Regions from separate parts of the Tissierella pigra genome, predicted to be linked through region 3. Evidence: a T-box and tRNA genes for the amino acid it is inferred to sense, from the RefSeq annotation. Region 3 holds a T-box; the other regions hold tRNA genes.

Region 1 (3,262 bases), 350 kb from region 3:
AACGGAGGCGCTCAAAGGTTCCCTCAGCACGGTCGGAAATCGTGCGAAGAGTGTAAAGGCAAAAGGGAGCTTAACTGTGACACCAACAAGTGGAGCAGAAACGAAAGTTGGACTTAGTGATCCGGTGGTTCCGAGTGGAAGGGCCATCGCTCAACGGATAAAAGCTACCCCGGGGATAACAGGCTTATCTCCCCCAAGAGTCCACATCGACGGGGAGGTTTGGCACCTCGATGTCGGCTCGTCTCATCCTGGGGCTGGAGTAGGTCCCAAGGGTTGGGCTGTTCGCCCATTAAAGAGGCACGCGAGCTGGGTTCAGAACGTCGTGAGACAGTTCGGTCCCTATCCGTCGTGGGCGTAGGAAATTTGAGAGGAGCTGTCCTTAGTACGAGAGGACCGGGATGGACAGACCGCTGGTGTATCAGTTGTCATGCCAATGGCACGGCTGAGTAGCTAAGTCTGGAAGGGATAAGTGCTGAAGGCATCTAAGCACGAAGCCCCCCTCAAGATAAGATTTCCCACTTTTAAAGATAAGACTCCAAGAAGACCACTTGGTAGATAGGTCTCAGGTGTAAGAGTAGTAATACTTTAAGCTAAGAGATACTAATAAGTCGAGGACTTGACCTAATGACCTAACACAATGAAACTTTGTTGAGTTGATGTAGGTCAAACGCAATGAGTACCAAATCTAATAGATTTGAGTTACGAAACTGTGTATATTGCATTTAATAGTTTTCGTCTGGTGACGATAGCAAGATGGACACACCTGTACCCATACCGAACACAGAAGTTAAGCATCTTAACGCCGATGGTACTTGGTTGGAAACGACCTGGGAGAGTAGGAAGTTGCCAGGCTTTATGACCTAACCCAACGAGCTTTAGCGAGTTGTAGGTAGGTCAAAAGCAATGAGCGCCAAATCTATATGAGCATAGCAAGTAAATAGATTTGAGTTGCGAAACTGCATTCTTGGGTAGCTCAATGGCGGAGCAACCGGCTGTTAACCGGTAGGTTGTGGGTTCGAGTCCCACCCCAAGAGCCATTAGAAACATAAAAAACGCCGGAGTGGCGGAACAGGCAGACGCACAGGACTTAAAATCCTGCGATCCTCACCGATCGTACCGGTTCGATTCCGGTCTCCGGCACCATTATGACCTAACACAATAAGCGTAGTGAATTGATGTAGGTCAAACGCAATGAGCACCAAATCTATATGAGTGTAACGAGTAAATAGATTTGAGTTGCGAAACTGCGAGAATGAGAGATAAACTAGATAGCGCGGGATGGAGCAGTCTGGCAGCTCGTCGGGCTCATAACCCGGAGGTCGTCGGTTCAAATCCGGCTCCCGCAACCAAAATTTTTTTAAAAATATATTGTAGAATAAATAAGGCCCCATGGTCAAGCGGTTAAGACATCGCCCTTTCACGGCGGTAACCCGGGTTCGAATCCCGGTGGGGTCACCATTATGACCTAACTTAATGAACGATAGTGAGTTATAGTAGGTCAAACGCAACGAGCACCAAATCTATACGAGTGTACGAGTAAATAGATTTGAGTTGCGAGACTGCGATAATATGGGCGCATAGCTCAGTTGGGAGAGCACCTGCCTTACAAGCAGGGGGTCACAGGTTCGAGCCCTGTTGTGCCCACCATTTATGAACAATTTATGACCTGACACAGTGAACGATAGTGAGCTGATGTAGGTCAAACGCAATAAGCTCCAAATCTACATGAGCGTAGCGAGTGAATAGAATTGTGATGCGAAACTGCGAAATGTTTGGCCTGGTAGTTCAGTTGGTTAGAATGCCAGCCTGTCACGCTGGAGGTCGAGGGTTCGAGTCCCTTCCAGGTCGCCATTATGCTGGCGTAGCTCAATCGGCAGAGCAACTGACTTGTAATCAGTAGGTTGGGGGTTCAATTCCTCTCGCCAGCTCCAAATAAAGTTATTTTTATAAATTGCTTTGAAAATATGGTAGTCCTTAGGGCTCTGTTTTAAATTAGGAGGAGTACCCAAGTGGCTAAAGGGGACGGACTGTAAATCCGTTAGCTAAGCTTTCACTGGTTCGAATCCAGTCTCCTCCACCATTATAATTGATTTAGTTGAATTAATATCAGTAAGTGTAAAATTTGATTATGCGGAAGTGGCTCAGTGGTAGAGCATCGCCTTGCCAAGGCGAGGGTCGCGAGTTCGAATCTCGTCTTCCGCTCCATAAGTATTTATTTGTTATGCGGGTGTAGCTCAGTGGTAGAGCCCCAGCCTTCCAAGCTGGTTGCGAGGGTTCGATTCCCTTCACCCGCTCCATTTATATTTATTTGTACCCTTAGCTCAGCTGGATAGAGTGTCTGGCTACGAACCAGAAGGTCGGGGGTTCGACTCCCTCAGGGTACGCCAAAACGTTGGAGTTTTAATATCTTAATAAAAGCGAATTGTGTACAAAGAAGATTTAGCCAAATTGTACATCATTCGTTTTTTTGTTTTCTGTATTTCTATAACTGATATAACTTTTTTAATTTTAAATTTTCTTCAATGCAGATCTTGTTCAATTCAGCAAGATCTTTTTTAAATTCTGATCTCTTTTTTATAAACATCTAGTTTTATTCCAGTGCAAAGGACATTATAAATACCTGATTAATATAAAGTATAAAGAGTCATTTAATAAATTTGTAAAAGATTGTAGATATTTGTAAAAGATTCGCAAGATTTGTAATATTTATAATATTTGAAAAATTACCTTGACTTTTAATAAACCTTCTAATATAATTTATATATACACCATAGTATAACGCAAAAAGGTGAAACGTTATTTAATACTAGGGAGGTGAAAATATAATGAAAATGAAGCCGATTATTGAAACTAGTTGGGATTTACAAAATGAAGCTAAGAATGACTCAAGTATGGGGCCAATGGTGGGAATTGGTAATCAATGGTGTTGTGCTTGCTAAGCTTAACAAAGTGGTTTAGCTTACTCTCTTACTGAATATTTGATTCTAAAAAAGCTGAGCTACATAACCCTTCTATCACAATAATCCAAATTATTTAGTGATAGAAGGGTTTTTATCACAGATGACATCTTGCCAAATATTTTGATTATTATAGTTGTGGGAATGTGATTTGTTGCCAAGTTATGTGTGTCATAGGTTGGGTGGAGATGATTGGTATTTGGAATATATATTTTGGACATGCTAGTAAGTTTAGAACTTCATTAACAAAACAATCAGCTTTAGGGGGGAAAGTAATGAAATTAATTAAACACATGATATTTGTA
Region 2 (3,262 bases), 560 kb from region 3:
GTCGGGACCTAAGCTGAGGCTGAAAAGCGTAGGCGATGGACAACAGGTTGAAATTCCTGTACTAGTTACAAGCGTTTGAGAGATGGAGTGACGCAGGAGGATAAGCTAAGCGTGCCGTTGGTTGAGCACGTCCAAGCTTTTAGGGAGTTGAGATAGGCAAATCCGTTTCAACAATCCTGAGAAGTGATGGGGATCGAAAAACAAGTAGAGAAGTAGCTGACTCCACACTGCCAAGAAAAGCTTCTATCGAGTAAGTAACTACCCGTACCGCAAACCGACACAGGTAGGCGAGGAGAGAATCCTAAGACGAGCGGAAGAACCATTGTTAAGGAACTCGGCAAAATAGCCCCGTAACTTAGGGAGAAGGGGTGCCAGGGAAACCTGGCCGCAGTGAATAGGCCCAAGCGACTGTTTACCAAAAACACAAGTATCTGCTAAGTCGAAAGACGAAGTATAGGTGCTGACACCTGCCCGGTGCTGGAAGGTTAAGGGGAAGAGTTAGGGAAACCGAAGCTTAGAACTTAAGCCCCAGTAAACGGCGGCCGTAACTATAACGGTCCTAAGGTAGCGAAATTCCTTGTCGGGTAAGTTCCGACCCGCACGAAAGGTGTAACGATTTGGGCACTGTCTCAACAATGGATCCGGTGAAATTGTAGTATACGTGAAGATGCGTATTACCCGCGACAGGACGGAAAGACCCCGTGGAGCTTTACTGCAGGCTGACATTGGATTTTGGCATTGCATGTACAGGATAGGTGGGAGGCTTTGAAGCCAGGGCGCCAGCTTTGGTGGAGTCAACCTTGGGATACCACTCTTGTAATGCTGAAATTCTAACCTGGTACCATGATCTGGTATAGGGACACTGTCAGTTGGGCAGTTTGACTGGGGCGGTCGCCTCCTAAAGAGTAACGGAGGCGCTCAAAGGTTCCCTCAGCACGGTCGGAAATCGTGCGAAGAGTGTAAAGGCAAAAGGGAGCTTAACTGTGACACCAACAAGTGGAGCAGAAACGAAAGTTGGACTTAGTGATCCGGTGGTTCCGAGTGGAAGGGCCATCGCTCAACGGATAAAAGCTACCCCGGGGATAACAGGCTTATCTCCCCCAAGAGTCCACATCGACGGGGAGGTTTGGCACCTCGATGTCGGCTCGTCTCATCCTGGGGCTGGAGTAGGTCCCAAGGGTTGGGCTGTTCGCCCATTAAAGAGGCACGCGAGCTGGGTTCAGAACGTCGTGAGACAGTTCGGTCCCTATCCGTCGTGGGCGTAGGAAATTTGAGAGGAGCTGTCCTTAGTACGAGAGGACCGGGATGGACAGACCGCTGGTGTATCAGTTGTCATGCCAATGGCACGGCTGAGTAGCTAAGTCTGGAAGGGATAAGTGCTGAAGGCATCTAAGCACGAAGCCCCCCTCAAGATAAGATTTCCCACTTTTAAAGATAAGACTCCAAGAAGACCACTTGGTAGATAGGTCTCAGGTGTAAGAGTAGTAATACTTTAAGCTAAGAGATACTAATAAGTCGAGGACTTGACCTTATGACCTAACACAATGAAACTTTGTTGAGTTGATGTAGGTCAAACGCAATGAGTACCAAATCTAATAGATTTGAGTTACGAAACTGTGTATATTGCATTTAATAGTTTTCGTCTGGTGACGATAGCAAGATGGACACACCTGTACCCATACCGAACACAGAAGTTAAGCATCTTAACGCCGATGGTACTTGGTTGGAAACGACCTGGGAGAGTAGGAAGTTGCCAGGCTGATCTTGGGTAGCTCAATGGCGGAGCAACCGGCTGTTAACCGGTAGGTTGTGGGTTCGAGTCCCACCCCAAGAGCCATTAGAAACATAAAAAACGCCGGAGTGGCGGAACAGGCAGACGCACAGGACTTAAAATCCTGCGATCCTCACCGATCGTACCGGTTCGATTCCGGTCTCCGGCACCAATTAATTCTGAATTATAAAAGAGTTAAGGGTGTAAAACGATACATATATAATGTGTATAGGGAAGTAGTATATTAATATAATGCCGCGGGATGGAGCAGTCTGGCAGCTCGTCGGGCTCATAACCCGGAGGTCGTCGGTTCAAATCCGGCTCCCGCAACCATAATTTTTAAAGAAGTCAATGTACAAACACTAAAAAAATTTGGCGGCGTAGCTCAGTTGGCTAGAGCATGCGGTTCATACCCGCAGTGTCAGCGGTTCAAATCCGTTCGCCGCTACCAAAAAAATAAATAAGGCCCCATGGTCAAGCGGTTAAGACATCGCCCTTTCACGGCGGTAACCCGGGTTCGAATCCCGGTGGGGTCACCATTTATGGGCGCATAGCTCAGTTGGGAGAGCACCTGCCTTACAAGCAGGGGGTCACAGGTTCGAGCCCTGTTGTGCCCACCATAAATGGCCTGGTAGTTCAGTTGGTTAGAATGCCAGCCTGTCACGCTGGAGGTCGAGGGTTCGAGTCCCTTCCAGGTCGCCATTACAACTTTAATACAAGAAGCAAATTTAACAAATGCTGGCGTAGCTCAATCGGCAGAGCAACTGACTTGTAATCAGTAGGTTGGGGGTTCAATTCCTCTCGCCAGCTCCACAATGAGGAGGAGTACCCAAGTGGCTAAAGGGGACGGACTGTAAATCCGTTAGCTAAGCTTTCACTGGTTCGAATCCAGTCTCCTCCACCATTATAATTTAATACGCGGGTGTAGCTCAGTGGTAGAGCCCCAGCCTTCCAAGCTGGTTGCGAGGGTTCGATTCCCTTCACCCGCTCCATAGATTTGTTATAAATCTAAAAAAATAAATTTGCGCCTATAGCTCAGTAGGATAGAGCAACGGACTTCTAATCCGTGTGCCGGGGGTTCGAATCCTCCTAGGCGCGCCAAATGATGGGGTGTAGCCAAGTCGGTAAGGCACTAGACTTTGACTCTAGCATTCCACAGGTTCGAGTCCTGTCACCCCAGCCATTGAAATAAATAACAATTATATATGATCCATTAGCTCAGTCGGTAGAGCACCTGACTTTTAATCAGGGTGTCCCGCGTTCGAGTCGCGGATGGATCACCATATGGAGAGGTACCGAAGCGGTCATAACGGGGCGGTCTTGAAAACCGTTAGGGTGCAAGCCCACGTGGGTTCGAATCCCACCCTCTCCGCCAAATAAATAAATTTAGTTCCATAATACTATGGAGAAGTACTCAAGTGGCTGAAGAGGCTCCCCTGCTAAGGGAGTAGGTCCTTCACGGGGCGCGAGGGTTCAAATCCCTCCTTCTCC
Region 3 (3,262 bases):
TTCTACCACATTTTGGACAAGTAGTTTCTACCCAATCTGTAATATTTGCCAATGGTGATTCACCATTATCCGCTGGTTCATAGTTTTCTACATCTGGTAACATAACTGGCAGTTCTTTTTCTGGTACTGGGACCCATCCACATTCATCACAGTGTATTAGAGGAATTGGTTCTCCCCAATATCTTTGTCTAGAAAATACCCAGTCTCTTAACTTAAAGTTTACTTTTCTAGTACCAAGATTCTTGTCTTCTAGCCATTTAATCATATATTCCTTAGCCTCTTTTACTTCCATTCCATTGATGAAATCAGAATTTATAGCTATACCTTCTTCTGTATCTGTAAAGGCTTCTTTTTCTACATCTCCACCTTTGATTACTTCAATTATAGGAAGGTTAAATTTCTTAGCAAATTCCCAGTCACGAGTATCATGTCCCGGTACTGCCATTATTGCTCCTGTACCATAACTCATTAAAACATAGTCAGAAATCCAAATAGGAATTTCTCCTCCAGTAGCAGGATTAATAGCTGTTAATCCTTTTATTTCTATACCTGTTTTATCTTTAGATAATTCTGTTCTTTCAAAATCAGATTTCTTACCTACTTCATGTTGATATTCATGAATTTCATCTAAGTTTGTTATTTCTTCCTTATATTTTTCTATTAAAGGATGCTCTGCTGCAATAACCATATATGTTGAACCAAATAATGTATCTGGTCTTGTAGTAAATACTCTTAGCTTATCTTCTTTTCCTGCAATTTGAAAGTCTACCTCTGCTCCCTCAGATTTACCAATCCAGTTAGTTTGCTGAGCCTTTACTCTCTCAATATAATCCACCTTATCTAAATCACTAATTAGTCTATCTGCATATTCTGTTATTTTTAGCATCCATTGGTTTTTAACTTTTCTAACTACTTCTCCACTACATCTTTCGCAGGTTCCTTGAATAACTTCTTCGTTTGCTAAGCCTACTTTACAAGATGGACACCAGTTAATAGGCATTTCTTGTTTATATGCCAATCCTTTTTCATATAGTTTTAGGAATATCCATTGAGTCCATTTATAATAATGTGGATCTGTAGTATTTATTTCCCTTGCCCAATCAAAGGAAAATCCTATGGATTTTAACTGTGATTTAAATCTTGCTACGTTTCTTTCTGTAACTGTTTCTGGATGGATTTTATGTTTAATTGCATAGTTCTCTGTTGGTAATCCAAAGGCATCCCATCCCATTGGATATAATACATTATATCCTTCAAGTCTTCTCTTTCTAGACACAATGTCTAATGCAGTATATGGTCTTGGGTGACCTACATGCAGCCCTTCTCCTGATGGATAAGGGAATTCTACTAAAGCATAAAACTTCGGTTTATTACTTTCATTAGATGCCTTAAAGGGTTGTCTTTCATCCCAAATATCATGCCACTTTTTTTCAATTTCATTTGGTCTATATTCTCTCATAATTATCCTCCTCTTATTTAATCGACAATTAATTTCCTAATTACACTCGTATAGATTTGGTTCTCGTTACGTTTGACCTACATCAGCTCACTGTCGTTCGCTGTGTTAGGTCATAAAAAAGCCCTCCATCTCTAAATAGAGACGAAAGGCAAATTCCGCGGTACCACTCTTATTGATATTTCTATCCACTCAAAATATAACGGCATTTAACCGACTATGACTAATTTCATCATAGTAACTCCTGGACGAGTTCAGTCTTTATCAATACTGTCTTTCACCAACCGACAGCTCTCTATAATTGATATAAGACCTACTACTTCCATTCACAGTATTTATTGATTTAAGCTATATTCTAGCAGAGAAATCCAATAAAATCAAGACTATTTTAAAATATTATAATTATATCATTCTTCCCAAGCAAAAGATCTTTCTACTGCCTTTTTCCATCCTTTATATAATTTATTTATTTTTTCAGTATCCATATTAGGAACAAACTTTCTATCTATTTGCCAATTGTCTAAAACTTCTTCTTTATCTTTCCAAAATCCTACTGCAAGACCAGCTAAATAAGCCACTCCCAAAGCAGTAGTTTCTATGATTCTAGGTCTTTCAACTATGGAAGATAATATATCTGCTTGAAACTGCATTAAAAAATCGTTTCCTACAGCTCCACCATCTACCTTAAGTGATTGAAGTTTAATATTTGAATCTTCTTCCATGGCTTCTAATACATCTCTAGTTTGATAGGCTATAGATTCTAAGGTTGCTCTAATTATATGCTCGGATTTAGCTCCCCTAGTAAGACCTAATATTGCTCCTCTTGCGTACATATCCCAATATGGTGCACCTATACCTACAAAGGCAGGCACTACATATACTCCATTTGTATCTTCAACTTTTGCTGCGTAGTATTCAGATTCTTCTGCTGACCTAATGAGTTTTAGCTCATCCCTTAGCCATTGAATAGAAGCTCCTGCCACAAATATACTTCCCTCTAAAGCATATTCTATTTTACCATCTATCCCCCAGGCTATTGTAGTCAATAATCCCTTTTTGGATAGCACCATGTTTTCCCCTGTATTCATTAGTAAAAAACATCCTGTTCCATAAGTATTTTTAGCCATGCCAGGTTCAAAACAGTTCTGACCAAAAAGTGCTGCCTGTTGATCTCCAGCAATACCAGCTATGGGTATTTTAATGCCATCAAATATATACTCCTCTGTATAACCATATATCTCAGATGAAGGTTTCACTTCTGGTAGCATAGATTTTGGTATATCTAGTACTTCTATTAATTTTTCGTCCCACTTCAATTCTTTTATATTATATAACATAGTTCTAGATGCGTTGGAGTAATCAGTTACATGAACTTTTCCTCTAGTTAAATTCCAGATAATCCAAGTGTCCACAGTTCCAAATAAAAGCTCTCCTTCTTCTGCTAAGTTTCTAGCCCCCTTTACATTATCTAATATCCATTTAATTTTAGTGGCAGAAAAATATGCGTCAATGATTAAGCCAGTATTCTCTCTAATATATTCTTCTAATCCCATTTCTCGAAGTTCACTACATATATCTGCCGTTCGTCTACACTGCCATACTATCCCATTATAAATAGGCTTACCTGTGTTCTTATTCCAAACTATAGTAGTCTCCCTTTGGTTAGTAATACCTATAGCTGCTATTTCATCTCCCCTTATACCTCCCATTTCTAGAGCCTCTCTTGCTACCCCTGATTGTGTGGCCCATATTTCAATAGGGTCATGTTCTACATACCCAGCTTTTGGATATATTTGCTTAAATTCT

The links. A T-box is a leader RNA that pairs with one kind of tRNA and senses whether it is charged. The one in region 3 lies ahead of leuS (leucine--tRNA ligase), so its partner is inferred to be a tRNA-Leu.
Region 1: it has a tRNA-Leu gene. The T-box ahead of leuS (leucine--tRNA ligase) is inferred to sense a tRNA for this amino acid. The anticodon was not compared.
Region 2: it has a tRNA-Leu gene. The T-box ahead of leuS (leucine--tRNA ligase) is inferred to sense a tRNA for this amino acid. The anticodon was not compared.

Annotation. Positions count from the first base shown of each region.
Region 1 covers NZ_JAHLPJ010000001.1:1,705,933-1,709,194, forward strand. The annotation lists rRNA gene KQI41_RS08260 (23S ribosomal RNA) at 1-624, shown strand, start outside; rRNA gene rrf (5S ribosomal RNA) at 736-852, shown strand; tRNA gene KQI41_RS08270 (tRNA-Asn) at 963-1,037, shown strand; tRNA gene KQI41_RS08275 (tRNA-Leu) at 1,055-1,143, shown strand; tRNA gene KQI41_RS08280 (tRNA-Met) at 1,273-1,349, shown strand; tRNA gene KQI41_RS08285 (tRNA-Glu) at 1,384-1,458, shown strand; tRNA gene KQI41_RS08290 (tRNA-Val) at 1,572-1,647, shown strand; tRNA gene KQI41_RS08295 (tRNA-Asp) at 1,775-1,851, shown strand; tRNA gene KQI41_RS08300 (tRNA-Thr) at 1,856-1,931, shown strand; tRNA gene KQI41_RS08305 (tRNA-Tyr) at 1,996-2,080, shown strand; tRNA gene KQI41_RS08310 (tRNA-Gly) at 2,131-2,205, shown strand; tRNA gene KQI41_RS08315 (tRNA-Gly) at 2,224-2,297, shown strand; tRNA gene KQI41_RS08320 (tRNA-Arg) at 2,311-2,387, shown strand; gene KQI41_RS08325 (radical SAM/SPASM domain-containing protein) at 3,233-3,262, shown strand, end outside.
Region 2 covers NZ_JAHLPJ010000001.1:2,620,374-2,623,635, reverse strand. The annotation lists rRNA gene KQI41_RS12920 (23S ribosomal RNA) at 1-1,531, shown strand, start outside; rRNA gene rrf (5S ribosomal RNA) at 1,643-1,759, shown strand; tRNA gene KQI41_RS12910 (tRNA-Asn) at 1,763-1,837, shown strand; tRNA gene KQI41_RS12905 (tRNA-Leu) at 1,855-1,943, shown strand; tRNA gene KQI41_RS12900 (tRNA-Met) at 2,028-2,104, shown strand; tRNA gene KQI41_RS12895 (tRNA-Met) at 2,146-2,222, shown strand; tRNA gene KQI41_RS12890 (tRNA-Glu) at 2,236-2,310, shown strand; tRNA gene KQI41_RS12885 (tRNA-Val) at 2,316-2,391, shown strand; tRNA gene KQI41_RS12880 (tRNA-Asp) at 2,397-2,473, shown strand; tRNA gene KQI41_RS12875 (tRNA-Thr) at 2,509-2,584, shown strand; tRNA gene KQI41_RS12870 (tRNA-Tyr) at 2,591-2,675, shown strand; tRNA gene KQI41_RS12865 (tRNA-Gly) at 2,690-2,763, shown strand; tRNA gene KQI41_RS12860 (tRNA-Arg) at 2,796-2,872, shown strand; tRNA gene KQI41_RS12855 (tRNA-Gln) at 2,878-2,954, shown strand; tRNA gene KQI41_RS12850 (tRNA-Lys) at 2,979-3,054, shown strand; tRNA gene KQI41_RS12845 (tRNA-Ser) at 3,058-3,146, shown strand; tRNA gene KQI41_RS12840 (tRNA-Ser) at 3,176-3,262, shown strand, end outside.
Region 3 covers NZ_JAHLPJ010000001.1:2,057,751-2,061,012, forward strand. The annotation lists gene leuS (leucine--tRNA ligase) at 1-1,459, opposite strand, end outside; T-box leader at 1,594-1,795, opposite strand; gene glpK (glycerol kinase GlpK) at 1,864-3,262, opposite strand, start outside.